4 regions of the Streptomyces sp. NBC_00988 genome follow, and region 4 is predicted to be linked to each of the others. Evidence: riboswitches for the same ligand, from Rfam matches in the RefSeq annotation. Region 4 holds a riboswitch; each other region holds the start of a gene.
The links. A riboswitch is a leader RNA that binds a small molecule or an ion and turns the genes downstream of it on or off. The one in region 4 is predicted to bind cobalamin.

Region 1 (8,178 bases), 1.5 Mb from region 4:
ATCTCCAGAACTTGCTCATCGCCGGTCACCTCACCACCACCGCACTCATCGGCACGACCGTCCTGCATCTCCTCCGGCACCCGGACCAGTGGGAGCTGCTGTGCGCCGAGCCCGACCGCATCCCCGCGGCGATCGAGGAGGCCGCCCGCTACGACACCGCGCTGCAGGGCTTCCGCAGGGTCACCACCCGGCCGGTCGTCCTCGCCGGTACCGAACTCCCCGCCGGCGCAACGCTGTTCGTCGCCTTCGGTGCGGCCAACCGGGACGAGAGGCGGCATGCGCGCGCCGACACGTTCGACATGACCCGCACCCCGAGCCGCCACCTCGCCTTCGGCTTCGGCGTGCACAGCTGCCCCGGCTCCCAGCTTGCCCGCGAACAACTCCGCCTCACGTTGGAGGAGTTGACGACCCGTCTGCCCGGTCTACGGCTGGCGGAGGACCGCCCGGTCACCATGCGGCCGACGATGATCCACCGCTCCCCGTACGCCCTGCACCTGGTCTGGTGACTCAGGGCCGGTACACCTTCCCCGGTTCCGCCTTTCCGGGCGCGAGGAGCTGCGGCACGGTCACGAACACGTACCCACGCTCCTTCAGCGCGTCGATGATGCCGGGGACGGCGGGCACGGTCCCCTTGTACAGGTCGTGCAGCAGGATGATGCCGTCCCGGGAGGCCTGGGCGAGGACACGCTTGGTGATGAGCGCGGAGTCGGTGGTCGCGTAGTCCTTGGCGGTGACGCTCCACAGCACCTCCGAGAGGCCCAACTCCCGGCAGATCTTGTGCACTTCGTCGTCGGTGCGGCCCTGCGGCGGGCGCATCAGCGTGGGCCGCTTGCCGGTGATCCGCTCTATCGCGTCGTCCGTGCGGACCAGTTCGTCGCGTATCTGCGCGGGGGTTATTCGGGTCAGGATCTTGTGGTCCCAGGTGTGGCTCGCCACCTCGTGACCCTCGGCGGCCATGCGCTCGACCAGCTCCGGGTACTTCTCGATGTGCCGCTTGCCGAGCAGGAAGAAGGTCGCCGGGACCTGCTTCTCCTTCAGGATGTCGAGCAACCGCGCCGAGTTCTCGCTGGGCCCGGCGTCGAAGGTCAGCGCGATGCACTTCGCCTCACGGCAGTCGACCGTCCCGAAACCCGCCCTCGCGGTGGCCGACGCGGCCTCGGCCCGGGCGGCGGCCGGCGCGGTCGTATCGAGCTTGGTGCACCCGCTCGACGCCAGACCCAGCACGGCAACCGCCACAAACATGCCGACGGCACGCAACCCGGCCCGTGGTCTTTCCCTCTTCTTACGCAGAGCGCTCAGTGATGGCATGCCGAGACTATACACAGCGAGTATATACGGTGTGTATAGTCGGAGAAGTTGCGGCAGTCCGGTTAGGTACAGCGCCCCATCAGGGGTGCGGGGCTGTATCGATATGCGGCTCCGCCGCGTGGCGCGACCGGCCCCCAACCGGCCCGCAGCCAGGGAACCGCAGATCCAGCGGAGCGTTCAGCGGCCCTGGCCTCCCAGCTCCCGCCCGAGCCGCAGATTCCACCGCCCGGCCCGTCCACTGAGGTCGGTCGCAGTCAGCGGCGGCACGTCAAGCCGCCAGAACGCGGGCCCAGGCGCGTCGAGGACCGTGACCGCGACGGCCCGCACGAACTCCTGCTCAACGATCGCAAGCGTCCCGCCCTCCAGCCCGCCCGCCACGTCCAGCCACCCCGCCGCCCGCTCGCGCAGCGCCCGCACCGACTCCCCGCCATGAGGCACCGCGTCCGGGTCCGTCAGCCAGGCCATCACCGCGTCCGGCTCCCGAGCCATCACCTCGTCGAGGGTCAGCCCCCGCCAGCGCCCCATGTCCAGCCCCGCCAACTCCGGCTCCGCCACGGCCGAGAGGCCCAGCGCGGACGCCGTCTCGCGGCACCGCACGGTGGGCGAGACCAGCACCCGGTCGACCGAGCGGAGCGAACCAGCGACGGACGCGGCGCGAGCCGTACCGCTCGGGTCGAGCGGGCTGCCGTCGTCGAACCGGGTCTCCCGCAGGGACCGGTTCATCGCCGGCGAGATCAAGGTGATGCGGCTGGTCACTTCGGCGCTCCAGTTCTGCGGGCTGTGCGGGATCTGCTGGCTGTGCGGGTCATCGTCTCCCACGCACCTCACGGCGGGGGCGGCCGGGAGGGTGTCCCCCCGGCCGCCCCACCACCATCGGGTCAGGACCCGGCCAGCTCCTCACGAACCGTGCGAGCCGCGGCGACCAGGTTCTCCAGGGACGCGCGGGTCTCGGGCCAGCCGCGGGTCTTCAGACCGCAGTCCGGGTTGACCCACAGCCGCTCCGCCGGGATGGCCTCAAGTCCCTTGCGCAGCAAGGCCGCTGCCTCGGCCGTGCTCGGCACGCGCGGGGAGTGGATGTCGTAGACACCCGGTCCCGCCTCGCGCGGATAACCGTGCTCGGCGAGTTCCCGCGCGACCTGCATGTGCGAGCGGGCCGCCTCCAGGCTGATGACGTCCGCGTCGAGGTCGTCGATGGCCCGCACGATGTCGCCGAACTCGGCGTAGCACATGTGGGTGTGGACCTGCGTCTCCGGACGGACGCCGGCGGTGGTCAGCCGGAACGCCTCCGTGGCCCAGGCGAGATACGCCCCCCGGTCCGCCGCGCGCAGCGGGAGGGTCTCGCGCAGGGCGGGTTCGTCGACCTGGATGACCGAAGTCCCGGCCGTCTCAAGGTCGTTGACCTCGTCGCGCAGGGCGAGTGCGACCTGCCGGGCGGTGTCGCCGAGCGGCTGGTCGTCGCGGACGAAGGACCAGGCGAGCATGGTGACCGGCCCGGTGAGCATGCCCTTGACCGGGCGCGAGGTGAGCGACTGGGCGTACGTCGTCCAGCGGACCGTCATCGGTTCGGGGCGGGAGATGTCGCCGGCCAGGATCGGCGGGCGGACGTAACGGGTGCCGTACGACTGGACCCAGCCGTGCTGCGTGGCGAGGTAGCCCGTCAGCTGCTCGGCGAAGTACTGGACCATGTCGTTGCGTTCGGGCTCGCCGTGCACGAGGACGTCGAGGCCGGTCTTCTCCTGGTAGGAGATGACCTCGCCGATCTCCGCCTTGATGCGCTCCTCGTAACCGGCCGTGTCGATCCGCCGCGCCCTCAAGTCGGCCCGCGCGGTGCGTAGTTCGGCGGTCTGCGGGAACGAACCGATCGTGGTCGTCGGCAGCGGCGGCAGCCCGAGATGCGCGCGCTGCGACGCGGTCCGCTCGGCGTACGGCCGGGAGCGGCGGGCGTCGGTGTCCGTGACCGCGGCGGCCCGGGTCCGCACGGCGGGATCGCGGGTGAGTGCCGAACCGGCGCGGGAGGCCAAGTCGGCCCGGTTGGCGGCGAGTTCGGCGGCGATCGTGTCGGTGCCCTGGGCCAGGCCCTTGGCGAGCGTGACGATCTCGCCGGTCTTCTGCCGCGCGAACGCGAGCCAGCGCAGGATCTGCGGCTCGATGTCCCGCTCGGCGGCTGCGTCGAGCGGCACGTGCAGCAGCGAGCAGGAGGCGGCCACATCGACCCGGTCGGCGAGACCGAGCAACGTGCCCAGTGTGGCAAGGGACTTGGTGAGGTCGTTGACCCAGACGTTACGGCCGTTGACCACACCGGCGACCAGCCGCTTGCCGGGCAGTCCGCCGACGGCGGCGAGGGCGTCCAGGTTGGCGGCGGCGGACTCGGTGAAGTCGAGCGCGAGGCCCTCCACGGGCGCCTTCGCGAGGACCGGCAACGCGTCGCCGAGCCGGTCGAAGTAGGAGGCGACGAGCAGCTTCGGCCGGTCGGTGAGGGCGCCGAGGTCGCGGTAGGCGCGGGTGGTGGCGCTCAGTTCGGCCGGGGTGCGGTCCTGGACCAGGGCGGGCTCGTCGAGCTGCACCCACTCCGCGCCCGCCGCACGGAGGTCGGCGAGGACCTCGGCGTACACGGGCAGCAGCCGGTCCAGGAGGGTCAGCGGATCGAAGTCCGTGGGCACGCCGGGTGCGGGCTTGGCGAGCAGGAGGTAGGTGACCGGGCCGACGAGCACCGGGCGGGCGGTCAGGCCCAGGGCGAGGGCCTCCTTCAACTCCGCCACCTGCTTGGTGGAGTCGGTGGTGAAGACGGTGTCCGGGCCCAACTCGGGCACCAGATAGTGGTAGTTGGTGTCGAACCACTTCGTCATCTCCAGCGGCGCCACGTCCTGCGTGCCGCGCGCCATCGCGAAGTACCCGTCCAGCGCGTCGAGTTCGACGGCGGCGCGGTGGCGTTCGGGGATCGCGCCGACCATGACGGTGGTGTCGAGGACGTGGTCGTAGTACGAGAAGTCGCCGGTCGGGACCTCGTGGATGCCGGCGTCCGTCAGTTGCCGCCAGTTGGTGCGGCGCAGTTCGGCGGCGGTGGTGCGGAGGGTGTCGGCGTCGACGCGGGCCTTCCAGTAGCCCTCGATGGCCTTCTTGAGTTCCCGGCCCCTGCCCTGGCGGGGGTAGCCGTAGACGGTTGCCCGTGCTGCCGCGGCTGCGGACTTCGGTGTCACGGAAATCTCCTTCGCGAGATATCTCCCTGGATCCCGGTGTCGGGACGTGAGCGCGAAGGAACGCCAGATCGGAGGGTTGTTGTGTCCGCCGATGTGTACGCCGACCCGCCCACGAGGTCACCGGGATTCCGCGCGCGAATGCTTCGCGTGCGGGCAGGTGGCAGGTCTTCGGACTTGCGGGCACGGCCTCCTGCGAACCGGAGGACACCTACTGGCCGTCGCTTCCCAGGTCCTGTTGCGGGGCCCAGTGCGTATGACGGCGGTCGTTCCCGCTTACCGCTGCGGGGCAGTCCCGGAATTTCACCGGGTTCCCTCTTGCGACGCGTTCCGTCTGGCTGACGGGGCGAACCAGCTGCGCGGCCAGCCTAAAGGGTCTGGGGTGGATGCGTCGATTTTTTGGGTGCCGGCCGGGGGCTGGTCGCGCTCACGTGGCGGAGCCGCACATCGATACAGCCCCGCGCCCCTGAAAACAGGTTGGGTCAGTTGGGCGGGATGCCGAAGGCTCGCAGGATCTGTTCTGCCGCCAGGGTTGCTGTCAACTCGCCCTCGCGAACCTGGCGTTCCAGGTCCGGGGCGAGAGCGCGCACCGTCGGGTCGGCGTGCAGACGGCCCAGGAGTTCGTCTCGGACCATCGTCCAGGTCCAATCCACCTGCTGCTCGCGGCGCTTCGCGGCCAGGCGGCCCGTGGAGTCCAGCAGCGAACGGTGTTGTTCCAGGCGCTCCCAGACCGTGTCCAGGCCCGTGCCCTCGCGTGCGCTGCAGCTCAGTACCGGTGGGGTCCAGGCCGCGTCGGCGGGATGCATCAGCCTTAGCGCGCCCGCCAGTTCACGTGCCGCGCTCTTCGCGTCGCGCTCGTGCGGGCCGTCCGCCTTGTTGACGGCGATGACGTCCGCCAGCTCCAGGACGCCCTTCTTGATGCCCTGTAGTTGGTCGCCGGTGCGGGCCAGGGTCAGCAACAGGAAGGAGTCGACCATGTTCGCGACCGCCGTTTCCGACTGGCCCACGCCTACCGTCTCCACGAGGACGACGTCGTAGCCCGCCGCTTCCATCACCACGATCGACTCGCGGGTCGCCTTCGCGACGCCGCCGAGGGTGCCGGCGGTGGGGGAGGGGCGGACGAAGGCCGCCGGGTCCACGGCCAGGCGTTCCATGCGGGTCTTGTCGCCGAGGATCGAGCCGCCCGTGCGGGTCGACGACGGGTCCACGGCCAGCACCGCGACCCGGAAGCCCTGCGAGGTCAGCAGCGTGCCGAAGGCGTCGATGAACGTCGACTTGCCGACGCCCGGTACGCCGCTGATGCCGATCCGGCGGGCCTGGCCGCTGTGCGGGAGCAGTTCGGTCAGCAACTCCTGGGCCATGACCCGGTGTTGGGGCTTGGTCGACTCGACGAGGGTGATGGCACGGGCCACCAGGGCCCGCTTGCCGTCGAGCACGCCCTTCACATAGGTGTCGACCTCGATCACAGGGTGTGCCCGAGGTCGGCGGCCAGGCGTCGCACCAGGTCGTGGGCCGCGTCCGGGATCACCGTCCCGGGCGGGAACACGGCCGCCGCGCCCATCTCCAGGAGGGTGGGGACGTCCTGCGGCGGGATGACTCCGCCGACCACGATCATGATGTCCTCGCGGCCCTCTTCGGCGAGCGATTCCTTCAACGCCGGTACGAGGGTGAGGTGTCCGGCGGCGAGCGAGGAGACCCCGACGATGTGCACGTCCGCCTCGACGGCCTGGCGGGCCACCTCGCCCGGGGTCTGGAACAGCGGGCCGACGTCGACGTCGAAGCCGAGGTCGGCGAAGGCGGTGGCGATCACCTTCTGGCCGCGGTCGTGGCCGTCCTGGCCCATCTTGGCGACCAGGATGCGGGGGCGGCGGCCCTCGGCCTCCTCGAACGCGGCCACGAGGGTCCGGGTGCGTTCTACGGACGGGGAGTCGCCGGCTTCGGTGCGGTACACACCGGCGATCGTACGGATCTGGCTCGCGTGCCGCCCGTACACCTTCTCCAGCGCGTCGGAGATCTCGCCGACCGTCGCCTTCGCGCGGGCCGCGTCCACCGCCAGCTCCAGGAGGTTGCCCTCACCGCCCGCTGCCCGGGTCAGGGCGTGCAGGGCGTCCTGGGTGGCCTGTTCGTCGCGCTCGGCGCGCAACCGCCGTAGTTTCTGGATCTGTTGGGTGCGTACGGAGGAGTTGTCGACCTTGAGGACGTCGATCTCCTCGTCGGTCTCCACGCGGTACTTGTTGACGCCGATGACCGGCTGGCGGCCGGAGTCGATGCGGGCCTGGGTGCGGGCCGCGGCCTCCTCGATGCGGAGCTTCGGGATGCCCGCGTCGATGGCCTTGGCCATGCCGCCCGCCGCCTCGACCTCCTCGATGTGCTGCCAGGCCCGGCGCGCGAGGTCGTAGGTCAGCTTCTCGACGTACGCGCTGCCGCCCCACGGGTCGATGACCCGGGTCGTGCCGGACTCCTGCTGGATGAGGAGCTGGGTGTTGCGGGCGATGCGCGCCGAGAAGTCGGTCGGGAGGGCGAGGGCCTCGTCCAGGGCGTTGGTGTGCAGCGACTGGGTGTGTCCCTGTGTTGCCGCCATGGCTTCTACGCAGGTGCGCGTGACGTTGTTGAAGACGTCCTGCGCGGTCAGCGACCAGCCCGATGTCTGTGAATGGGTGCGCAGGGAGAGGGACTTGGCGTTCTGCGGGTCGAACTGCTTGACCAGCTTGGCCCACAGGAGGCGGGCCGCGCGCATCTTGGCGATCTCCATGAAGAAGTTCATGCCGATCGCCCAGAAGAAGGACAGCCGGGGCGCGAACGTGTCCACGTCCATCCCGGCCTCCCGGCCCGCCCGGATGTACTCGACGCCGTCGGCGAGGGTGTACGCCAGCTCCAAGTCGGCTGTCGCGCCCGCCTCTTGGATGTGGTAGCCGGAGATGGAGATGGAGTTGTAGCGGGGCATCCGCTGCGAGGTGTAGGCGAAGATGTCGGAGATGATCCGCATCGACGGCTTCGGCGGATAGATGTAGGTGTTGCGGACCATGAACTCTTTGAGGATGTCGTTCTGGATGGTCCCGGCCAACTTCTCGGGCGGTACGCCCTGTTCCTCCGCCGCCACGATGTAGAGGGCCAGTACGGGCAGCACCGCGCCGTTCATCGTCATCGACACGGTCATCTTGTCGAGCGGGATGCCGTCGAAGAGCTGGCGCATGTCGTAGATCGAGTCGATCGCCACGCCCGCCATGCCGACGTCACCGGTCACGCGCGGGTGGTCGCTGTCGTAACCCCGGTGCGTGGGCAGGTCGAAGGCGACCGACAGGCCCTTCTGGCCGGCCGCCAGGTTGCGCCGGTAGAAGGCGTTGGACTCCTCGGCCGTGGAGAAACCCGCGTACTGGCGGATCGTCCAGGGCTGGTTGACGTACATCGTCGGGTACGGGCCGCGCAGATACGGCGCGATGCCCGGGTAGGTGGCCAGGAAGTCCAGGCCCTCCAAGTCCTGCCCCGTGTACAGGGGTTTGACGGCGATGCCCTCCGGGGTCTCCCAGAGGAGGTCGTCGCCGCCCGCCGCCTTCTTCACGGCGTCACGCCACTCGTCGGTACCGGCTTCGACGGCCGGGGCCCCCAGCTCGATCCCGGAGAAGTCGGGGATGCGCCCCATCGCTGCCATCAGGACACTCCCATGCGGTCGAGGGTG
Region 2 (6,808 bases), 7.3 Mb from region 4:
CTCCGCGCGTCGACCAGGATCATGCTGCGATCCTCCGGTGCCAGGCGGGAGTTGCCCCACGCGGCGAGGGCGACGATCACCGGCCGGAGGGAGTGTCCGAGCTCGGTCAGCACGTACTCGTGGCGGACGGGGTTGGTCTGGTAGGGCCTGCGTTCCAGCAGCCCGTCCTCGACGAGGGTCCTCAGCCGGGTGGTGAGCATGCTGGAGGAGATGCCCAGGCTCTCCTGGAACTGGTCGAAGCGGCGGTAGCCGTCGAAGGCGTCGTGGAGGATCAGCAGCGTCCACCACTCGCCGACATGCTGCACCGTCGTGGACAGCGGACACTCCCGGTCCTCCAGCCTGATCCGGCTTGCCACGGCGACCATCCCCTCAGTTACTGCTAAAGTCGAAGTCACTAGCTTCTATTTTAGCAGTAACACCTGGGCCGACCCCACCGTCCGAACCCGCCACCACCGTAGGGACCGTCATGCACGACAACCGACTCCAGGACATCGCCCCGAGCGCCCTGCCCCCGGCGATCACCCGCTACCTGAACGCACACCGCGCCCACGACACCGCCTCCGCCGTCACCGCGTTCACCCACGACGCCGTGGTGATCGACGACGGGAACACCTACGAGGGCATCGCCGCGATCGAGCGGTGGCTGGGTCGGGCCGCGTCCGAATTCACGTACACCGTCCGTCTCACCGGCGCCCAGCGGGCCGACGCCACCCACTACGTCGCCACACACCACCTCGAAGGCAACTTCCCCGGTGGCACCGTCGATCTGCGCTACCGGTTCACACTCCGCGACGACCTCGTCGAACGCCTCGTCATCGAACCCTGAGCACGGCCGGAACAACGGGGTCGCCGATCGAGGAGCCGCCTCCTAAGCTGCCGGAATGATCTCTGGCGACTACCTCTCCGAACTCTTCTCGCTGGACGGCCGAGTCGCCGTCGTGACAGGCGGCAGTTCCGGCATCGGCCGGGCCGCCGCCGGAGCGCTCGCGCGAGCGGGGGCCGAGGTGGTCGTGGTGGCGCGCAAGGAACAGGAACTGACCGCCACGGTCGACGAGCTGACGGCGGAGGGATGCCGGGCGGCGTGGGTGAGCGGCGATCTGGGCACTCGGGACGGCGTCCGGGCGGCGGCGGAAGCGGCAGCCGAGGTGTTCGGCGAGCCGGACATCCTCGTGAACAGCGCCGGGATCAACCTGCGCCCGCCGATGGGTGAGTTGAGCGAGGACGTGTGGGACACCACGATGGCCCTGAACCTGGAGGCGCCGCACCTCCTGGGCCGGCGCTTCGGTCCGGGCATGGCCGAACGGGGCTTCGGCCGGATCATCCACATCACCTCCCAGCAGGCGCACCGCGCGTTCGCCCAGAGCGGCGCCTACGGCGTCTCCAAGGGCGCGCTGGAGTCCCTGGCCCGCTCCCAGGCCGAGGCCTGGTCCCCGCACGGCGTCACCTGCAACACCCTGGTCCCCGGTTTCGTGATGACCCCGCTCAACGAACGGCTGTCGTCCGACCCGGAGATGGTGGCGGCCCTGGCCGCGCGCACCCTGATCGGCCGCAACGGCCTCGCGGAGGACTTCGCGGGCGCGGTGGTGTTCCTGGCGAGCCGCGCCTCCGCCTACGTCACCGGGCAGTCGGTCTTCGTGGACGGCGGATTCTCCGTCCACTAGCCCAACACCGGCTGCACCTCAGCCGGTTGGGAAGCCGTCCACCACTACGACGCCCCGCTCCCCCGCCGCAGAAAACGGATCACGGGATGCCCGGGGTCGTGGCCGACCTCGGCGCGGACGCCGTAGACGTCCTTGATGAGGGCCGGGGTGAGGACCTCGGTCGGGGTGCCCTCGGCCACCGTGCGGCCGGTGTCGAGGACGAGCAGGCGGTCGCAGTACATCGCGGCGAGGTTGAGGTCGTGCAGAGCGATCACGGTGGTGACCGGGAGGTCGGCGATCAGGTCGAGGAGGTCCAGCTGGTGCTGGATGTCGAGGTGGTTGGTCGGTTCGTCGAGGAGGAGTTCGCGGGGTTCCTGGGCCAACGCGCGGGCGATCTGGGCGCGTTGGCGTTCGCCGCCGGAGAGGGTGTGCCAGGACTGGGCGGCGCGGTCGGTGAGGCCGGTGCGTTCCAGGGCCTCGGTGACGGCGCGGGCGTCGGCGGCCGACGCCGGTGACCAGGCGCGGCGGTGCGGGATGCGACCCAGGGCGACGACCTCGCAGACGGTCAACTCGGTCTGGGTGTGGGTGTGTTGCTCGACGGTGGCGATACGGCGGGCGGTCGCGCGGCGCCCGACCTCGGGGAGCGGGCGCCCGTCCAGCGTGACGACTCCGGCGGAGGCGGGGAGGACCCCAGCCAGGAGACGCAACAGCGTTGATTTTCCTGACCCGTTGGGGCCGAGCAGGCCGACGGTCTCCCCAGGTCGCAGGGCGAGCGTGACGCCGTCGACGATGAGTTGGCCGTCGGTGCGGCGGGCGACCCGGTCCGCGTGCAGGCCGGTGTCCGGAGCGGGGGTGCTCATGTCTTCCTCCGGCCCCGGTGCAGGACAATCACGAACGCGGGTACGCCGATCAGTGACGTCACCACCCCCACCGGCACCTCCTGGGGATCGACGACGGTACGGGCGAGGGTGTCCACCCACACCAGGAAGACGGCTCCGGTCAGCGCGGTGATCGGCAGCAGTCGTACATGCCCGGAACCGGTCAACGCGCGGGTGACGTGCGGCAGGACCAGGCCGACGAAGCCGATCGCCCCGGCGCAGCTGACCAGGACGGCGGTGAGCAGCGCCGTGGCGCAGAGCAGGATCAGCCGGGCGCGGGCGACGTTCACGCCCAGGCCTGCGGCTGCCTCCTCGCCGAAGGCGAACGCGTCCAGCGTGGTGGCATGGCCCAGGCAGACGACCAGCACGAGCGCCAACGCGCCCGCGCAGAGCAGCACTTGGCCCCAGTCCGCGCCGGAGAGCGAGCCGAGCAGCCAGAAGAGCACGCCCTTGGTGGTCTCGGCGTCCGCCGACGTCAGCACCGTGAACGACGTGAGTGCGGAGAAGAGTTGCATGGCGGCCACGCCGGACAGCACCACCCGGTCCATGCTCGCGCCGAGGCTGTGGCTGAGCAGCATGACCAGCCCGAAGGAGAGCAGCGCACCGACGAACGCGCCCGCCGACAGCGACACGGCCCCGCCGCCCACCCCGAGCACGACCACAGCGACCGCCCCCGTGGACGCCCCGGACGAGACGCCGAGCACGAACGGGTCCGCCAGCGGATTGCGCAGCAGGGACTGCATGACCGCGCCGCACAGCGCGAGCCCTGCGCCGCAGACGGCGGCGAGCAGCGTGCGGGGCATGCGCAGGTCCCAGACGATGCCGTCCCGCAGCGGAGCAAGGGTGCTTTCGCCGCCGCCGAGGTGGGACGCGACCGACGCCCACACGTCGGCCGTGGAGATGTCGGCAGGTCCGATGGTCACCGCGAAGGCCACGGAGACCAGCAGCGCGACCAGCCCGCCACCCGTCAACAGCAGGGTACGGACGGTCACTTGGCGAGTCCGAAGTCGCGCAGGCCGGCGGCGACCTGCTCGATCCCTTCGACGGTGCGGATGGAGGGGTTCATCGCCTGGCCGCTGAGCAGGATGTACCGCTTCTTCTTGACGGCGGTGAGGTTGCGGGTGGCGGCGTTGGTCTCCAGGAAGTGGATCTTCGCCTCGGCGGTCTCGGCGGTCTGCGACTTGCGGGTCAGATCGCCGAGGACGATGACGTCGGGGTCGCGGTCGGCGACGGTCTCCCAGTTGATCTGGGGCCACTCGTCGTGGGTGTCGGAGAAGGCGTTCTTCGCACCGACGGCACGGGTGATGGCGCCGGGAGCGCCGCAGCAGCCGGCCAGGTAGGGCGACTGAGAGTTGGCGAACCAGTACATGAGGGAGGTGTCCGAGGCGTCGAGACCGGTGGTCGCCTTGGTCACCCGCGCCTTCAGCTGGGCCACGAGCTGGTCGCCGCGCGCCTTCACGCCCATCGCACGGGACAGGTCGCGTATCTCGCCGTAGACGCTGTCGAGGGTGAGCTGTGTGCTGCGCGAACCGTCGCCGCCGCTGTCGTTGTCCTTGCCCGCGCAGTCGGACGGCGAGACGTACGTCGGCACGCCCAGCTTCTCGAACTGTTCGCGGGTCGCGACCCCGCCCTTGCCGAGCGTCGAGACGAAGGACGCGGTGACGAAGTCGGGTTCGGCGTCGAGGACCTTCTCGAAGGAGGGCGCGTTGTCGGCGAGGCGCGGCACGGTCGCGTTCGCCTTCGCCAGGCCCTTGAGCACCGGGTCGGTCCAGGTGGCGGTACCGGCGATGCGGTCGGCGAGGCCGAGCGAGAGCAGGATCTCGGTGGTGCCCTGGTTGAGGGAGACGACCCGCTCGGGGGCCGACCTCAACGTGACCTTGTGCCCGCAGTCGGTGAGGGTGAGCGGGAAGCCCGCGGCGGACTTCTCCGTCTCGCCGTCGGCACTGTCGCCGTCGGATCCGCCGCACGCGGTGAGCAACAGGGCGGGCGCGACGAGGAGTGCCGCGGTACGGCGGCGCAGCGGGACGGGGGCGGTACGGAGCACGGGCATGCCTTGCCTGTCGGGGCTCGAACGCGGAGCCTGGCCTACGAACTCCCCCTCGCCGAGGGCGAGAAGGCGCCAGCAGGTCTTCGGACTCGGGTTCGTCCGGACGGGGCGCCTTCCCGGCGCGTCGCACACCGGCTCCTTCGGCCGGCCCGCGTCGCCCCAGTGGCGTCGATTGCCCCGCCCGTCCCCCTCACCGCTGCGCGTCAGTTCCGGATTCCCACCGGATTCCCTGGCCTCGGTTGTGGCACGACTGGCCCGCACAACGTATCAAGATCGCCCGACGACTCCGGCCACGGGGTGCGGTGCCGTGCTGGCCTCATGGCACAGTGCCCGCCCCGCGGACTTTCCTCCGGTTCCGTCCAACCCCTGTGCGGCACGCCCCGCGCGGCGGATCGTGGAGGCCCCGACCCGCTCGCACGGAGGTCCAACGGCCATGCCCCAACTGATCGTTGTCGGTGTCGACGGATCCACGGACAGCCGCATCGCGGCCGACTGGGCAGCAACGGAAGCCGAGTTGCGCGGCCTCCCCCTGCGGGTCGCACACGTCTCGACACTCCCCGACGAGCAACTCCTCACCACCTGGCCCTACTTCCGCGAGCCCTCTCCCGACGCCCTCGTCACGTCACTCGCGAAGGACCACCCCGAACTCCGGGTCGAGGTGGTCGCCCTCACCGGAGAGGCCGTACCGGCGCTGCTCCCCCTGGCCGCCGAGGCCGACTGCACGGTCCTCGGCCTGCGCGGTACGGGCGGTTTCGCGGGCCTGGCCCTCGGTTCCGTGGCTCACGGGGTCGCCGAGCGCTCCGCGGGGCCGGTGGTGCTGGTGCCGAGCGGGTTCGTCCGCAGTCACCGCGGGCGGTCACCGTACGGCGTGACGCTGGGCGTCGACGGCGGCGAACTGCCCGGCGCCGTCGTCGACTTCGCCTTCGACGCCGCCTGCCGTCGCGGCACCGGCCTGCACGTCGTACACGCCTGGCGACTGCCCTCGCCCGCCGAACACTGGATGCCGTACGCACCGCCCGAGAAGGACCGGGGTCGTTGGGAGGACCAGGAGACACAACGCCTCTCGGACACGTTGCGGCCCTGGCGGGAGAAGTATCCGCACGTGGGTGTCTACGAGGATCTCCGCCTCCAGAGCCCGGCGGCCGCCCTGGTCCAGGCGTCGGTCTCCGCCTCGGCCGAACTGCTGGTGATCGGCCGCGCGGGCCGGACCCTCGGCCCCACCCCGCACGCCGTACTGGAACACACCGCCTGCCCGGTGGCCGTAGTCCCGCACCACCCATGAGAACAGCTCTGCCCGCTACGCTTCGATCCGGTGGCCTGGGACCGCGTCGTCGAGGTCTACCGCAAGGGCGGCACACCCCGAGCGCGGTGATCGCATCGATCACCGCGCTCGCCGTAGAAGTGGAAAAGGTGGAAGAAGCCGTTACGCCGGGACGGGGTCCGACTCCTGCGAGGGCGTACTGGCGTCCGGGCGGGCCGGGTTGAGGAGGCGTTCGGCGAGGGGGGCGAAGATCAGGCCGAGGGCCGTCCAGAGGATGAGCTGCGCGGCGACCGAGTAGAAGCGGAAGTTGAAGAGCACGTCGGCGGGGAAGCCCGGGTAGACGATGGTGCCCTTGTCGTCCTTCAGCGGCAGTGGTGTCTCGGTGGCCTGGTTGCCGAAGTTGGCCTTGTTGTACGAGAGATGGCCCAGCTGCGGCAGGAGCAGCATGACGATCCCGATCGCGACGACGAACGCGGCGCCGGCGAGGAGGGTCGCGTTCCAGTTGCCGAAGCGTGCCTGGAGGTGCTTGCCGAGGTAGACGGCTCCCGCGAGGAAGGCGACGGAGCACACGACCATGATCAGGTACAGGGCGCTGCGCTGCTGGATGGTCTCTTCGTGACCGATCGCGGGCGGGTTGGCCGGGTACTTCAGGAACGGCACCAGGTACATGCCGAGGAACCCGCCGCCGGCGACGAGGAGCGCCAGGTTGCGTGCCCGCAGCCCGCCGGTGCGGCCCAGGCAGACGGCGTAGGCGACGGCGAACAGGGCGCCCATCGCCATGCCGAAGAAGATCATGCCGACGCCGATACCGACGTTGGCCTGGATGGTGCGGCTGAACAGGTCGGGGTCGGCGGCCTCGACGGGCAGGCCGGCCGCCTTGTCCAGGGCGTTCTGGGCGGCGTCACGGCCGCTCTCGTAGTCGATGGCCTTGGCGATCTGCGGCTCGGCGAAGATGCGCGCGAACACGAAGGCGAGCAGGCCC
Region 3 (8,178 bases), 4.4 Mb from region 4:
GGGCGGCGTCGATCAGCTGGCCGACGGCAGTGCCCACGGTGCGGGCGGCGAGCCAGGCGCGGTACTCGGCGCGGGCGGCGTTCGGGCGCAGCTGGGAGCAGCCGCGGAGCATGTCCTCGGCGGACTGCTCGATGTTCCCGGCGGGGCTCTGCGCGGCCACGCAGATCTGCTCCAGCTTGACCCAGACCGCCCAGCTGCCGAGCGGGGTGAGGGTGGCCTGGGCGTCGCCGTAGGTGAGGGCGCCGACGGAGGCGAGGGCGTGCAGGGCCCAGTCGAGAAGGGGGTCGAGGGGAGTGTCGATGGAGGCGTCGGCGGCCGGGGGCTGCCGGACGGGTTCGGGCTGGGGGCCGTAGGGGATCTCGCAGCGCTCGGTGCGCAGTTCGGTGACCCGTTGGCCGAGGAGGTCGAGGAGCTGTTCGACGGGGACGGGGCCGGCGGACAGCTGGAGGAAGGAGAGCACCTGAGGCATGGCCGAGACGACCTCGGCGACGGCTGAGGGCTCGTGCTCCCGGGGTTCCGGGTGGGCGAGCGACCAGGCGTCGAAGAGGGCGACCCAGCCGCGCAGTACGGCGCTGTCGTCGCGGTCCCAGGCACGCAGCCGCCAGCCGGGGCGGGCCTCGTCGCCGTGCACCTCGACGAGGCCGGCGAGGCGGGCGGTGTCCCAGTCGGCGCGGACCTGAGCCGGGGTCAGGCCCAGATCATCGGCCGCGAGTTCGGCGGTCGAGTCGGAGAGGGTGCCCTTGCCGTCGGGGCTCGCGCTGTCACGGCCGGGGCGTAGTGCGGCGTCGGCCCAGTGGGCGACGCGGGCGGCTCCGGCCAGGCCGGAGCGAGCCATTCTGGCCAGTTCCGCGGGGGCCGGTGTGCCCTCCGGAGGGCGGGGTGCGGGGCGGCGCGAGCGCCGCTGGTTCATCGCTCGGGGGGCGGCGGCCAGGGGTCGCGGGCGGACGAGTCGAAGCCTGGAGTCGCGCGGGATACGGGACGTCACGGGTGCAGTCTTCCGGTTGACGGTCCGAAAACCCAAACGGAATGTCACGGCGGGCGACGGGGAGGGCCAAGGCACGGGGTCCCGCGGGCAGCTGGGGACCGGGATCAAGCCAGTGGTACAGGGCTAAACGGAAGGTCGGCGGGGTGTGGCGAGGGTGGGAGTCCGGGGTGGTGAAGGGGGGCGTCCGGTACGGGCCGGTGGATCACGTCAGCGGGCTGCGGATCACGTCAGCAGTGCGCGGATCACATCAGCGGTGTCAGGAAGCGGCGCAGGATCTCCTCGTATCCGGCCGGGTCGGCGTTCCACATCGCGCTGTGCGGGGCGTGGGCGACCGGCTGGAGGGTGATCAGGTCGGGGCGCTGCGCGGCGAAGCGGCGGGAGAGGGTCCAGGGGGCCACCGTGTCGTCCGGGCCGTGGAAGATCAGGGTCGGGACCCTGAGCCGGGCCGGATCGGCGGCCTCGGCGATGCGGTCGCCGTGCAGACCGGTGCGGCCCTGGGCGGCGCGGACCGCCAGCGGCAGCAGCGCGCCCGGGGTGTGCCGGGCGGTGGCGAGGGCGCGCAGCGTCGTCTCCCAGTCGAGCACCGGCGAGTCCAGCACGAGGCCGGAGACCCGGTCGCGCATCGCGGAGTGGGCGGCGGCGCGCAGCGCCATGGTGGCGCCGGTGGACCAGCCGTACAGGACGACGTGCTCGGCGCCGTAGCGCACGGCGTAGCGGATCGCCGCGTCCAGGTCGCGCCACTCGGTCTCGCCGAGGTGGCCCAGGCCGTCGGGGTTGCGGGGTGCGCCCAGGTCGCCGCGGTAGGCGAGAGCGAGCACCGGGAAGCTGTTGCGGTGCAGGAACTCCATGACGTTGAGGCAGAGTTCGCGGGTCGCGGCCAGCCCGTGCACCGCGATCACCCAGGTGCTCCGCGCCCCGGGTACGAACCACGCGGGCAGGGAGCCGAGTTCGCCGGGGATGTCGATGTCGGCGTGGTCCAGGCCGAGGGCGGCGCTCGGGTTGCCGACGTGGACGTTCGGGGTGAGCCACACCTTGTCGCCGGGGCGCAGAGTGCCGTGGGTGACACGTTCCAGGCGGCGTACGACGGCGTCGGCGGAGGGCGACGCCGAGTCGACGACAGGGCCGACGACCGCATGGGAGCCGTCGCCGGCGAGGCCATAGGTGCCGGGGCGCAGCGAGGCCAGGTCCCGGGTGAGCGCGATCTGCCCGGCGGCGGTGGAGTGCACCGTGAGCCGGGGTTCGGTCGGCAGGGGACGCCCGGGCGGCGCCTTCAACGCGGCGTCACTGGCGAACCGGCCGACGGCGACGCCGGCCGCACCGGCCACGAGGGCCGCGGAGACGGCCGCGGCCGTCGCTTTGACTGTGCGCACGGGTCCAGTGTCCCGGGGGAGACGGCTACCGGCCAGCCGGAGGGGGCGGGGGTGTTGAGCGGGGGGTGTGTCGGGGCGGGGTGTTTCGGTGGCGGTGGGAGGGGCGGTGTCGGTGGGGCGGGTGCTACTGGGGGGCCGGGCGGAGGTGTGCGGAGGCCGGGATGTCTAGGTGGGCGGCAGGGACAGAACGGGTGAGCGCGGGGGCCGCTCGGAGTGCCGGGCGCAGGTATCCGCGGGCCGAGATGTCCCGGTGATCCTCGCCACGTGCTCTCCCCTCCCCCTCACTTCCACCGACCTCCCCCTCACCCCGCCGCGCGCCCCCGCTGCCCATACCCCCGCAACCGCTCCCCCGCCTCCGCCACCTGTTCCCCCGTCAGCAGCGTCGGCGACAGCCCCGGCACCGATGACGCCGTCAGCCACAGCCGGCACATCCACTCCAGCTGGGCCGTGCGGTCGAAGGCCTGGTCCAGGGAGTCGCCGTAGGCGATCGTGCCGTGGTTCTGGAGGAGGCAGGCGGAGCGGTCCGCCAGTGCCTGGAGCATGTTCTCGGCCAACTCCTCCGTGCCGTATGTCGCATACGGGGCAACCCGGACCGGGCCCCCGAGCGCGCCGGACATGTAGTGGACCGAGGGGAGTTCGGGGACGAGGGTCGAGACGGCCGTCGCGTGGACGGCGTGGGTGTGGACGACGGCGTGGGCGTCAGTGCTGCGGTAGACGGCGAGATGCATGGGGAGTTCGCTCGTCGGGAGCAGGGTGCCGAGGACCTGCCGGCCGTCGAGGTCGACGCCGACCGTGTCGGCGGGTGCGAGGCGGTCGTAGGGGACGCCCGACGGTGTGACCAGGACCGTGTCGCCGACGCGCACCGAGACGTTTCCGGAGGTGCCGACGACGAGGCCGTCGGAGACCGTCCGGCGGGCGGTCGTGACGAGCGCGCCCCAGGCGTGCGCCTCCTCGGCGCGCACACTCCTCCTCCGCGCCTCCCCCACAACTCCCGCGCTCTCCCGGGCGCCCCGCCCGTCCCACTGGTCCCGCCGTTGCTCAGCCATGCCGCGATCCTGTCAGCCGGTGCCCCAACGCACGTTCGGGCGAAGGCACTTTAGGCCGGAAGCCTCGCATCCGAAAGATGACATATGGGCGTTAATCGCCCACTCCGGCCGCTTGGCCGGAGACCGACCGGCGTTGACGGATCTTCCAATAACCTCTGGGAGATTTGTCGTGCACGCCGCCATTCCCGGGGGAAACATGGCCCGTGATCGCAAACCGTCCCTGACCCGCGTCCGCACCCGCACCCGCACCGGCATCCGCCTCCGCCCCCACCCCCGCGCCCGCCTCGCCGCGGCCGCCGTCGCCGCGCTCACCGTCGGCGCGACCACCCTCGCGCTCGCCGAGATCCCGGCCGCCGCCGCAGGCATCGCCGCGAGCGCGACGAAGGGCCACGACGTCTCCTCGCACCAGAAGAACGTCAACTGGCCGAGCGCGAAGGCGAAGGGCGCCACGTTCGTCTACGTCAAGGCGACCGAGTCGACGACCTACCGCAACCCGTACTTCAGCCAGCAGTACGACGGCGCCCGCAAGGCCGGCATCATCCGCGGCGCGTACCACTTCGCCCTGCCGGACAGGTCGTCGGGCGCGAGCCAGGCCGCGTACTTCGTGGCGCACGGCGGCGACTGGAAGGCGGACGGCTGGACGCTGCCGCCCGCGCTGGACATCGAATACAACCCGTACGACAAGAAGCACGGCTGCTACGGCCTGAGCAAGGCCAAGATGGTCAGCTGGATCAAGGCCTTCAGCGCCGAGGTGAACCGGGAGACCGGCCGCCGTCCGGTGATCTACACGACCACCCTGTGGTGGAAGACCTGCACGGGCGACAACAGCTCCCTGGCCTCGACACACGCGCTGTGGATCGCCCGCCACGCGTCGGCGGACGCGGGCTCGCTGCCCGCCGGATGGTCGTACTGGACCTTCTGGCAGTACGACAACAGCGGGAGCCTGCCGGGTGACCAGAATCTCTTCAACGGGACGGTGAGCCAGCTGCGGAAGTTCGCCCGCGGATACTAGGCAATCCGGACACCACCGATACCCCCTCAGTTCATCTTCCGTTCACCCAGATTGCCTACGGTCAACGCGCCGATGACTTCGAACGATTGCCTGGGTAAATGGAAAGCTTCTCGCTGATCCTCGCGATTGTGGTGATCACCGCACTCGCGTTCGATTTCACGAACGGTTTCCACGACACGGCCAACGCGATGGCCACCACCATCTCGACCGGTGCGCTCAAGCCCAAGGTCGCGGTGGCCATGTCGGCCACCCTCAACCTGGTGGGCGCTTTTCTGTCCGTGGAGGTCGCCAACACGATCTCCAAGGGGCTCGTCGATGAGAGCGGCATCCGTCCCGAGGTCATTTTCGCCGCCCTCGTCGGCGCGATCCTCTGGAACCTGGTGACCTGGCTCGTCGGCCTGCCGTCCAGTTCCTCGCACGCCCTGATGGGCGGTCTGATCGGCGCCACCATCGCCTCGGCCGGCACCGGCGCGGTCCACGGCGACGTCCTGGTCACCAAGGTCCTGCTCCCGGCGGTCGCCGCCCCGGTCGTCGCGGGCATCGCGGCGATGCTCGCCACCCGCTTCTCCTACGCCCTGAGCCGCAACGCGGGCGGCAAGGCCGCCGACAAGGGCTTCCGCGTCGGCCAGATCGCCTCCGCCGGACTGGTCTCGCTGGCCCACGGCACGAACGACGCGCAGAAGACGATGGGCATCATCACCCTCGCCCTGATCGCCGGCGGCTCCATCGCCCCCGACTCGGACCCGCCCACCTGGGTCATCCTCTCCGCGGGCCTCGCCATCGCGATGGGCACCTACATCGGCGGCTGGCGCATCATCCGCACGATGGGCAAGGGCCTGACCGACCTCCAGCCGCAGCAGGGCTTCGCCGCCCAGACCAGCGCGGCCGCGGTCATCCTGGCCTCGTCGCACATCGGCTTCTCGCTCTCCACCACGCACGCCGTCTCCGGCTCGGTGATGGGCGCGGGCCTCGGCCGCAAGGGCGGTGTCGTCCGCTGGTCGACCGCCACCCGGATGTTCGTCGCCTGGGGTCTGACGCTGCCGGCCGCCGCGCTGGTCGGCGCGCTCGCCGAGTCCGTGACCGACCTCGGCGACTGGGGCACCGCGCTGGTGGCCGTCTTCCTGGTCGCCTCCAGCACCGGCATCTGGCTGCTCTCCCGCCGCCAGGTCGTCGACGCCTCGAACGTCAACGAGGTCGACGAACCGGCCGGCGTGGTGACCACCGCGATCGCCGCCGTGACCCCGCCGCCCCCGTCGGTAGCCCTCTCTGAGGGTCTGACGGCGACGATCCCCTCGCCGCCCGTGAACCCGGCCCCCATCGTGCAGTCCGACCCGGCGACACCGCCGGCCGCCGCCGTCTGAGCCCCGCGCCCCGGACACGAAGGAACGAATCAGCATGCACATCGACTGGGCAGCCCTCGGCTCCGTCTTCGGCGTCAGCCTCGTCGCCACCGTCTCCCTGGTGGCCGTCTTCACCCTCGGCATCGTCGGCCTCTCCCGCCGCGAACGCGCCACCGCCCAGGGCGACTCCGCGCCTCTCGCCCTGACCGGCGCGTACGCCTGCTTCGCGGCCTGCGCGGCGGCGGTGGCGTACGGGATCTATCTGATCGTGGCCTGACCGGCCGCCAGTTGAACGGAACGTGGGGTGCGGGACGGATCGCCGTCCCGCACCCCACGTCCGCGTGACCCCTCCGCCCCCTCGCGTGTGGGCATCAGCACACTCCGTCCCCGCAGGTCAACAGCAAGTTGACGGCCCTTCCAACAGCATGGTGGACTGCCGGAGCCATATACGGCGGCAGGAGAGGAAGCCGGTGCGAATCCGGCGCGGTCCCGCCACTGTCACCGGGGTAGACACCCCCGGGAGCCAGGAACTCTCACCGCCGGTCTCGTCGAACCAGGGCGTGGACACCCTGAGTGAGGACATATCGCCATGCTCGGCTGCCGTTCGAGGTCCCGTACCCACGCAGTGCCCGCCCCAGCGATCGGCTGAGCCGATGCGTGCCGATCGCGTCTTCGCGTACGGCGCCGCCGCCGGCCTCCTCGGCGACCACCTGCTCGGCGATCCCCGCCGCGGGCATCCGGTCGCCGCCTTCGGCCGTGCCGCCGGCGCCGTGGAACGCCTGCTGTGGCGCGACCACCGGGGCTGGGGCGCCCTGCACACCGCCGTGTGCGTGGGTGGCACCATCACCCTCGCCGCCGCGGCCACTTCGGCCCTACGACCGTCCCGTACGGCCTCTGCCGCCCTCACCGCCGCCGCCACCTGGGCCGTCGTCGGCGGGACCTCCCTCGCGCGCGAGGCCGGGGTCGTCGGGCGGGCGCTGGAGGCCGGGGACATCGACGCCGCACGGGCGCGCCTGCCGCACCTCTGCGGGCGGGACCCGCAGGCCCTCGACGCCGACGGGATCGCCCGGGCCGTCGTCGAGTCCGTCGCCGAGAACACCTCCGACGCTGTCGTCGGCGCCCTGGTCTGGGGCGGCATCGCGGGCGTCCCGGGCCTGCTCGGGTTCCGGGCCGTGAACACGCTCGACGCCATGGTCGGCCACAAGTCGGCCAAGTACCGCCGCTACGGCTGGGCTTCGGCCCGCCTCGACGACGTCGCCGGCTGGCCGGGCGCCCGCCTCACCGCCGCCCTCGCGACCGTCGCGGGCGGCGACCCGCGCGGAGCCGCCCGCGCCTGGCGCACCGACGCCCGCAAACACCCCAGCCCCAACGCCGGCCCCGTGGAGGCCTCCTTCGCGGGCGCCCTCGGCGTGCGCCTCGGCGGGACGCTCTCCTACGGCGGCCGGGTCGAGCACCGGCCCGTGCTCAACGGAGACGGTCGCCCCGTCGCCGTACCGGACATCGCGCGTGCCGTACGGCTGTCCCGGCGGGTCGGTCTGCTCGCGCTCGGGGTCAGTGTCGCCGGGCGGTTGCTCGTGAAGGGACGGAAGTCATGAGCGGCGGCGGGCTGTTGGTGGCCGGCACCACCTCGGACGCCGGCAAGAGTGTCGTGACCGCCGGGATCTGCCGGTGGCTGGTGCGGCAGGGCGTGAAGGTCGCGCCGTTCAAGGCACAGAACATGTCGCTGAACTCGTTCGTGACGCGCGAGGGCGCCGAGATCGGGCGGGCGCAGGCCATGCAGGCGCAGGCGTGCCGGATCGAGCCGACCGCGCTGATGAATCCCGTGCTGCTGAAGCCGGGCAGCGACCGCACCAGCCAAGTCGTGCTGATGGGCAGGCCCGTTGGCGAGATGAGTGCCCGTGGCTATCACGGCGGGCGGCAAGAGGCCCTGCTCGGCACGGTGTTGGACTGTCTCGCCGAGTTGCGGGGCACGTATGACGCGGTGATCTGTGAGGGGGCCGGTTCGCCCGCCGAGATCAATCTGCGGCGGACCGACATCGTGAACATGGGCATCGCGCGCAATGCCCGACTGCCCGTGCTCGTGGTCGGCGACATCGACCGCGGGGGCGTCTTCGCCTCCTTCTTCGGGACCGTCGCGCTGCTCAGCCCCGAGGACCAGGCGTTCGTCGCCGGGTTCCTCGTCAACAAGTTCCGCGGCGATGTGTCGCTGCTGGAACCGGGGTTGGAGATGCTGCTCGGCCTCACCGGGCGGCGGACGTACGGCGTGCTGCCGTTCCGGCACGGGCTCGGGATCGACGAGGAGGACGGGCTGCGCATCTCGTCGCGCGGCACCGTGCGCGAGTCGAACACCGCGCCGCCGGTCGGCGAGGACGTGCTGCGGGTCGCCGTCTGCGCGATCCCCCTCATGTCCAACTTCACCGACGTG
Region 4 (8,178 bases):
GCAGCGCGACCAGCGGACCCGCCATGGAGGTAACCGGTGAACGACGGCGTGAACGGCGTCGCTCTCGGCGTCTTCATCTTCTTCTTCCTGGCCGTCACGGTCCTGGGCTTCCTGGCCGCCCGCTGGCGCCGCGCCGACAACGAGCAGAGCCTCGACGAATGGGGCCTGGGCGGACGGTCGTTCGGCACCTGGGTCACCTGGTTCCTGCTCGGCGGTGACCTCTACACGGCGTATACGTTCGTGGCGGTCCCGGCGGCGGTCTACGCGGCGGGCGCGGCGGGCTTCTTCGCGGTGCCGTACACGATCCTCGTGTACCCCCTCATCTTCACGTTCCTGCCCCGCCTCTGGTCGGTGTCGCACAAGCACGGATACGTGACGACCTCGGACTTCGTGCGCGGCCGCTTCGGCTCGAAGGGTCTTTCGCTGGCGGTGGCGGTCACCGGCATCCTCGCGACGATGCCGTACATCGCGCTCCAACTGGTCGGCATCCAGGCCGTGTTGGACGTCATGGGGGTGGGCGGCAGCGCCAACTCCAACTGGTTCGTGAAGGACCTGCCGCTGCTGATCGCGTTCGCCGTGCTGGCCGCGTACACCTACTCGTCCGGCCTGCGCGCGCCCGCGCTGATCGCGTTCGTGAAGGACGGGCTGATCTACATCGTGATCACGGTGGCGATCATCTACATCCCGATCAAGCTCGGCGGCTTCGACGACATCTTCAGCGCGGCGGGCGCCAAGTTCAAGGCTGCGGGAGCGGGCGGACTCGTCCCCGCACCGGCGGGCCAATGGACGTACGCCACACTGGCGTTGGGCTCGGCGCTGGCCCTCTTCATGTACCCGCACTCGATCACCGCAACCCTCTCCTCCAAGAGCCGCAACGTGATCCGCCGCAACACCACGATCCTGCCGCTGTATTCACTGATGCTGGGCCTGCTCGCGCTGCTCGGCTTCATGGCGATCGCGGCCGGAGTCAAGGTCACCAACGGGCAGTTGGCGATCCCGCAGCTGTTCGAGAACATGTTCCCGGACTGGTTCGCGGGCGTGGCCTTCGCGGCGATCGGCATCGGAGCGCTGGTACCGGCGGCGATCATGTCCATCGCGGCGGCGAACCTCTTCACCCGCAACATCTACAAGGACTTCATCAAACCGGACGCGACCCCGGCCCAGGAGACCAAGGTCTCCAAGATCGTCTCCCTCCTGGTGAAGGTCGGCGCCCTGGCCTTCGTCCTGACGATGGACAAGACGGTCGCCATCAACTTCCAGCTCCTGGGCGGCATCTGGATCCTCCAGACCTTCCCGGCCCTGGTCGGCGGCCTCTTCACCCGCTGGTGCCACCGCTGGGCCCTCCTCGCCGGCTGGGCGGTCGGCATGATCTACGGCACCCTCGCCGCGTACGGCGTCGCCTCCCCGACCCAGGATCACTTCGGCGGCTCGTCCAAGGAGATCCCCGGCATCGGCGAGATCGGCTACATCGGCCTGACGGCGTTCGTCATGAACGTCGTGGTGACGGTGGTCCTGACGTTCGCCCTGAAGGCGTTCAAGGCCCCCGATGGCATCGACGAGACGAGCCCCGGCGACTACACGGCGGACGCGGGCGACCCGGGCGTAGAGGTGGAGCTGCCTCCGGCGACAGCGGGGGCAACTCACTAGCGCCGGCTGACCGTCCCCGCCCAAGGGGCGCGACCAGCCACGACGAACCGACAGCGGGCCGCCGAAAAGCAAGTTACTCGGCGGCCCGCTGTCGTCCACACTCACCCGCATGGACTTCCTCATCCGCCGAGCGGACCCCGCCGAATACGAACCCCTCGGCACCCTCACGGCCCACGCCTACCTCGACGACGGCCTCCTCGACTACGGCGAGACCGACCCCTACCTCCCCGTACTGAAGGACGTGGCAAGCCGGGCCGCGGCCGCCGAGGTCCTCGTCGCGGTGGACGGCGACCACCTCCTCGGCGGCGTCACCTTCGTCCCGGGCCCCGGCCCCATCGCCGACATCGCGACAACCGGCGAGGCGGAGATCCGCGCCCTGGCGATCGCCCGCGCCGCCCGCGGCCGCGGCGCCGGCGAGGCCCTCGTCCGCGCCTGCGTGGACCGCGCACGGGCCACCGACGGCTGCACGGCCGTCGTCCTGTCGACCCAGTCCTCCATGCACGCGGCCCACCGCATCTACGAACGTCTGGGTTTCGTCCGCACACCCGACCGGGACTGGAATCCCGTGCCACACCTGGACGATCTCACTCTGCTCACCTATCAACTGACGCTCTGAAACCGCCGCGACACAACATCTGGTGGTGCCACGACAGCCCGGCACAAGATGTATGCTCATGCTCGCTGTCGCCGCAGGGGAATCCGGTGCGAATCCGGAACTGTCCCGCAACGGTGTACTTACGTGCATATGCACGCATGGTCAGTCCGAGGACCTGCCGACGGCGCGCGTCCGGCCACCCGGCCAGGGCGCATGACGTCCGGGCCTCGTGGAGTGGGCCGGTGGACGCGACGCCCCGTGCGCTCGTGTACTGCCGCCTGCCCTCGGCGAGGCCCCGTGCCGAGCGAGGGAGAGCCCCACCGTGACCATCGCGCCAGCAGAGCCGGCATCAGCGACCCAGGCGAACGAGGCGAACGTAGCGACCGCGACCGGACCCGGAACCGACGTTCCCGGAACGGCTGTTCAGGACGCCGACGGCCCCGGTACCGCGATCCTGCGGACCCTGACCGAGCTGACCGCCGACCTCCCCGACGCCGACGCCGGCCGGGTCGCCGCCGCCACGTTGCGCGGCCGGTCCGCGCACGCGGACGTGGCGGAACTGCGCGAGCTGGCGACGGAGGCGGCCGCCGGCCTCATCTCCGAGGACCCGGTCTACTCCCGGCTGGCCGCCCGGCTGCTGACGGTCAGCATCGCCGCCGAGGCCGCCTCCCAGGGCGTCACGACGTTCACCGAGTCCGTCGCCGTGGGCCACCGCGAGGGCCTCATCGCGGACCGTACCGCCGAGTTCGCGACGCTGCACGCGGCCCGCCTGGACGCGCTGATCGACACGGAGGCCGACGACCGCTTCGGCTACTTCGGCCTGCGCACCCTGTACAGCCGTTACCTCCTGCGGCACCCGATCACCCGCAAGGTCATCGAGACCCCCCAGCACTTCATGCTCCGGGTCGGGGCCGGCCTCGCCGAGGACGACAGCACCCGCGCCCTGGACGAAGTCGCCGCGCTCTACCGCCTGATGAGCCGCCTGGACTACCTCCCGTCCTCCCCCACGCTCTTCAACTCCGGCACCCGGCACCCCCAGATGTCGTCCTGCTACCTCCTCGACTCCCCGCTGGACGAGCTGGACTCCATCTACGACCGCTACCACCAGGTCGCCCGCCTCTCGAAGCACGCCGGCGGCATCGGACTGTCGTACTCCCGCATCCGCAGCCGCGGTTCGCTGATCCGGGGGACGAACGGGCACTCCAACGGCATCGTCCCGTTCCTGAAGACGCTGGACGCCTCGGTCGCCGCGGTGAACCAGGGCGGCCGGCGCAAGGGTGCCGCCGCGGTCTACCTGGAGACCTGGCACTCCGACATCGAGGAGTTCCTGGAGCTGCGGGACAACACCGGTGAGGACGCCCGCCGTACGCACAACCTGAACCTGGCGCACTGGATCCCGGACGAGTTCATGCGCCGGGTGAACGAGAACGGCGACTGGTCGCTCTTCTCCCCCGCCGACGTGCCCGAGCTGGTCGACCTGTGGGGCGACGAGTTCGACGCGGCCTACCGCAAGGCCGAGGCGCGGGGTCTCGCCAAGAAGACCATCCCGGCCCGTGACCTCTACGGCCGCATGATGCGCACCCTCGCGCAGACCGGCAACGGCTGGATGACCTTCAAGGACGCGGCCAACCGCACCGCCAACCAGACGGCCGAGCCGGGCCACACGGTCCACTCCTCCAACCTCTGCACGGAGATCCTGGAGGTCACGGACGACGGCGAGACGGCGGTGTGCAACCTGGGTTCGGTGAACCTGGGCGCGTTCGTCACCGATGGTGAGCTGGACTGGGAGCGGCTGGACGAGACGGTCCGCACCGCCGTCACCTTCCTGGACCGCGTGGTCGACATCAACTTCTACCCGACCGAGCAGGCGGGCCGTTCCAATGCCCGCTGGCGCCCGGTCGGCCTGGGCGCGATGGGCCTCCAGGACGTCTTCTTCAAACTCCGCGTCCCCTTCGACTCCCCGCAGGCGCAGGCCCTCTCCACCCGGATCGCCGAGCGCATCATGCTCGCCGCGTACGAGGCCTCCGCCGACCTCGCCGAGCGCAACGGCCCGCTCCCGGCCTGGGAGAAGACCCGTACGGCCCGCGGTGTCCTGCACCCCGACCACTACGGCGTGGAACTGACCTGGCCGGAGCGCTGGTCGGCGCTGCGGGAACGTATCGCCCAGACCGGCATGCGCAACAGCCTGTTGCTGGCGATCGCCCCGACTGCCACCATCGCGTCCATCGCCGGCGTCTACGAGTGCATCGAGCCGCAGGTCTCCAACCTGTTCAAGCGCGAGACGCTCTCCGGCGAGTTCCTCCAGGTCAACTCCTACCTGGTCGACGAGTTGAAGCAGCTCGGCGTGTGGGACGCCCGCACCCGCGAGGCACTGCGCGAGGCCAACGGCTCGGTGCAGGGCTTCAGTTGGATCCCGGAAGACGTGCGCGCCCTGTACCGCACGGCCTGGGAGATCCCGCAGCGCGGCCTGATCGACATGGCCGCCGCCCGCACCCCGTTCCTGGACCAGTCCCAGTCCCTGAACCTGTTCCTGGAGACGCCGACGATCGGCAAGCTCTCCTCGATGTACGCGTACGCCTGGAAGCAGGGCCTGAAGACGACGTACTACCTGCGCTCCCGCCCGGCGACCCGCATCGCCCGCGCGGCCCAGGCCCAAACGCAAACCCCCATCCCCGTACAGCAGTTGACCCCCGACGAAGACGCGGTCGCCTGCTCCCTTGAGAACCCCGAGTCCTGCGAGGCCTGCCAGTGATGAGCTCCACCGAAAAGAACCTCCTCGACCCGGGCTTCGAGCTGACCCTCCGTCCCATGCGCTACCCGGACTTCTACGAGCGCTACCGGGACGCGATCAAGAACACCTGGACCGTCGAGGAGGTCGACCTCCACTCGGACGTCTCCGACCTCGCGAAGCTGACGCCGGGTGAGCAGCACATGATCGGGCGGCTGGTCGCGTTCTTCGCGACGGGTGACTCGATCGTGGCGAACAACCTCGTGCTGACGCTGTACAAGCACATCAACTCCCCCGAGGCGCGGCTCTACTTGAGCCGTCAGCTCTTCGAGGAGGCCGTGCACGTCCAGTTCTACTTGACGCTGCTGGACACCTACCTCCCCGACCCGGCGGACCGGGCGGCCGCCTTCGACGCGGTGGAGAACATCCCCTCCATCCGCGAGAAGGCCGAGTTCTGCTTCAAGTGGATCAACGAGGTCGAGAAGCTGGACAGCCTCCAGACCCAGGCCGACCGCCGCCGCTTCCTCCTCAACCTCATCTGCTTCGCCGCGTGCATCGAGGGCCTGTTCTTCTACGGCGCGTTCGCGTACGTCTACTGGTTCCGCAGCCGGGGTCTCCTGCACGGCCTCGCCACCGGCACCAACTGGGTGTTCCGCGACGAGACCATGCACATGAGCTTCGCCTTCGAGGTGGTCGACACCGTCCGCAAGGAGGAGCCGGAGCTGTTCGACGACCAACTCCAGCAGGAGGTGACCGACATGCTGCGCGAAGCCGTCGAGGCTGAGCTGCAGTTCGGGCGTGACCTGTGCGGTGAGGGTCTGCCGGGCATGAACACCGACTCGATGCGCCAGTACCTGGAGTGCGTCGCGGACCAGCGCCTCCAGCGGCTGGGCTTCGCGCCGGTCTACGGCTCCGAGAACCCCTTCTCCTTCATGGAGTTGCAGGGTGTCCAGGAGCTGACGAACTTCTTCGAGCGCCGCCCGTCGGCGTACCAGGTCGCCGTAGAAGGCACGGTCGACCTGGACGAGGACTTCTAGGACCCCGCCAGAGGACTCCCCTAGCGGACCCCCGGTCCCCTTTATCTGCCTCTTACTTCGCGGACGGCCCATGGAGCTTCCATGGGCCGTCCATGGAGTTTCTATGGAGCGGCAAAGTTCATGGGGTGCGTCTGTTCGCGGTCTCGTCGCCCCGGCTACGTTCCACCCGTCCTGTTCATGTCATTCACCAATGGCCCCACAGGACGCTCAAAGTGTCATGCCCATGACGACGTCATCTGCCGCCGCTACGCGCGTCACAGGCCTGCCACCACGCCGAGGAACCCCACTCCAACGATGGAGGCAGTACCCCATGCGTGAGAAGCCCAGACGGAGTCTGCGAAGACTGCTGACCGCCGCCGTACCCGCCCTCACCCTCAGCGTCTTCGGGCTCGTGGCGGCCTCCCCCGCCGGCGCGCAGCCCGCCCCACAGGCCGCCGTCCAGTCCGCCCAGGTCTCCAAGGTCACCCAGAACTCCAAGGCCCTGACGTCCCCCGCGGCCCAGGCCGTCCACTCGACCGGCAAGGCCGGCCAGAAGGTGCCGACCGAGCACCTGTGCGCCGCCGCCACCCCCGGTCACGCGTCCTGCTTCGCCCAGCGGCGCACCGACATCAAGCAGAAGCTGGCCGCCGCCGTGCACTCCGACGCGGCCGCAGCGGTCTCCGGGCTGAGCCCGGCCAACCTGCACAGCGCGTACGCGCTTCCCTCGACCGGCGGCTCCGGCCTGACGGTCGCGGTGGTCGACGCGTACAACGACCCCAACGCGGCCTCGGACCTGGCCACTTACCGCTCCAACTTCGGCCTGTCGGCCTGCACGGTGGCCAGCGGCTGCTTCAAGCAGGTCAGTCAGACCGGCTCGACCACCTCGCTGCCGACCAACGACAGCGGCTGGGCGGGCGAGGAAGCGCTCGACATCGACATGGTCAGCGCGGTCTGCCCGAACTGCAACATCATTCTGGTGGAGGCCAGTTCGGCCACCGACTCCGACCTCGGCACCGCCGAGAACGAGGCCGTGACCCTGGGCGCGAAGTTCGTCTCCAACAGCTGGGGCGGCTCCGAGTCCTCCTCGCAGACCTCCGAGGACACCTCGTACTTCAAGCACCCGGGTGTCGCGATCACCGTCTCCGCCGGTGACGAGGACTACGGCGCCGAGTACCCGGCAACGTCCCAGTACGTGACGGCAGTCGGCGGCACCGCGCTCTCCACGTCGTCCACCACGCGTGGCTGGACCGAGTCCGTGTGGAAGACCAGCAGCACCGAGGGCACCGGCTCCGGCTGCTCCTCCTACGACGCGAAGCCGAGCTGGCAGACCGACACCGGCTGCACCAAGCGCATGGAGTCCGACGTCTCCGCCGTCGCCGACCCCGCCACCGGCGTGGCCGTCTACGACACCTACGGCGGCTCCGGCTGGGCGGTCTACGGCGGCACCAGCGCCTCGTCCCCGATCATCGCGGGCGTCTACGCGCTGGCCGGCACCCCGGGTACCAGCGACTACCCGGCGAAGTACCCCTACTCCCACACCAGCAACCTGTACGACGTCACGAGCGGCAACAACGGCTCCTGCACGACGAGTTACTTCTGCACCGCGGGCACCGGCTACGACGGCCCGACCGGCTGGGGCACCCCGGACGGCACCGCCGCCTTCACCTCCGGCACCACCACGGGCAACACGGTGACCGTCACCAACCCGGGCAGCCAGTCCACCGTCACGGGTTCCACGGCCAGCCTGCAGATCTCGGCCACGGACAGCGCGAGCGCGACCCTCACCTACAGCGCGAGCGGGCTGCCGACCGGCCTGTCGATCAGCAGCTCGACCGGGCTGATCTCGGGCACCGCGTCCACCGCCGGCACCTACGCCGTGACGGTGACCGCGACCGACTCCACCGGCGCCTCCGGTTCGGCCTCCTTCACCTGGACGGTCAGCACCTCCGGCGGCGGCAGCTGCACCTCGACCCAGCTCCTGGGCAACGCGGGCTTCGAGTCCGGCAACACCACCTGGACCGCGACCAGCGGAGTCATCACCAACGACAGCGGTGAGTCGGCACACGCCGGTTCGTACTACGCGTGGCTCGACGGCTACGGCTCGACCCACACCGACACGCTGTCCCAGTCGGTGACGATCCCGTCCGGCTGCACGGGCACGACCTTCACCTTCTACCTGCACATCGACACCG

Region 1: another riboswitch for cobalamin. It lies ahead of metE (5-methyltetrahydropteroyltriglutamate--homocysteine S-methyltransferase); the one in region 4 lies ahead of OG496_RS36965 (ribonucleoside-diphosphate reductase subunit alpha).
Region 2: another riboswitch for cobalamin. It lies ahead of OG496_RS03060 (ABC transporter substrate-binding protein); the one in region 4 lies ahead of OG496_RS36965 (ribonucleoside-diphosphate reductase subunit alpha).
Region 3: another riboswitch for cobalamin. It lies ahead of OG496_RS16220 (cobalamin biosynthesis protein); the one in region 4 lies ahead of OG496_RS36965 (ribonucleoside-diphosphate reductase subunit alpha).

Annotation. Positions count from the first base shown of each region.
Region 1 covers NZ_CP108730.1:9,481,675-9,489,852, forward strand. Annotated here, with positions in the region: gene OG496_RS42920 (cytochrome P450) at 1-506, shown strand, start outside; gene OG496_RS42925 (polysaccharide deacetylase family protein) at 508-1,242, opposite strand; gene OG496_RS42930 (histidine phosphatase family protein) at 1,486-2,064, opposite strand; gene metE (5-methyltetrahydropteroyltriglutamate--homocysteine S-methyltransferase) at 2,187-4,505, opposite strand; cobalamin riboswitch at 4,647-4,873, opposite strand; gene meaB (methylmalonyl Co-A mutase-associated GTPase MeaB) at 4,985-5,968, opposite strand; gene scpA (methylmalonyl-CoA mutase) at 5,965-8,151, opposite strand; gene OG496_RS42950 (methylmalonyl-CoA mutase family protein) at 8,151-8,178, opposite strand, start outside.
Region 2 covers NZ_CP108730.1:667,396-674,203, forward strand. Annotated here, with positions in the region: gene OG496_RS03035 (winged helix-turn-helix transcriptional regulator) at 1-365, opposite strand, end outside; gene OG496_RS03040 (nuclear transport factor 2 family protein) at 467-826, shown strand; gene OG496_RS03045 (SDR family NAD(P)-dependent oxidoreductase) at 882-1,661, shown strand; gene OG496_RS03050 (ABC transporter ATP-binding protein) at 1,706-2,500, opposite strand; gene OG496_RS03055 (FecCD family ABC transporter permease) at 2,497-3,510, opposite strand; gene OG496_RS03060 (ABC transporter substrate-binding protein) at 3,507-4,568, opposite strand; cobalamin riboswitch at 4,622-4,835, opposite strand; gene OG496_RS03065 (universal stress protein) at 4,999-5,847, shown strand; gene OG496_RS03070 (CbtA family protein) at 5,989-6,808, opposite strand, start outside.
Region 3 covers NZ_CP108730.1:3,559,865-3,568,042, forward strand. Annotated here, with positions in the region: gene OG496_RS16190 (hypothetical protein) at 1-985, opposite strand, end outside; gene OG496_RS16195 (alpha/beta hydrolase family protein) at 1,228-2,355, opposite strand; gene OG496_RS16200 (class II aldolase/adducin family protein) at 2,658-3,401, opposite strand; gene OG496_RS16205 (lysozyme) at 3,598-4,413, shown strand; gene OG496_RS16210 (inorganic phosphate transporter) at 4,512-5,774, shown strand; gene OG496_RS16215 (hypothetical protein) at 5,809-6,030, shown strand; cobalamin riboswitch at 6,165-6,307, shown strand; gene OG496_RS16220 (cobalamin biosynthesis protein) at 6,407-7,348, shown strand; gene OG496_RS16225 (cobyric acid synthase) at 7,345-8,178, shown strand, end outside.
Region 4 covers NZ_CP108730.1:8,006,233-8,014,410, reverse strand. Annotated here, with positions in the region: gene OG496_RS36980 (DUF3311 domain-containing protein) at 1-40, shown strand, start outside; gene mctP (monocarboxylate uptake permease MctP) at 37-1,647, shown strand; gene OG496_RS36970 (GNAT family N-acetyltransferase) at 1,757-2,263, shown strand; cobalamin riboswitch at 2,281-2,440, shown strand; gene OG496_RS36965 (ribonucleoside-diphosphate reductase subunit alpha) at 2,565-4,994, shown strand; gene OG496_RS36960 (ribonucleotide-diphosphate reductase subunit beta) at 4,994-6,007, shown strand; gene OG496_RS36955 (putative Ig domain-containing protein) at 6,318-8,178, shown strand, end outside.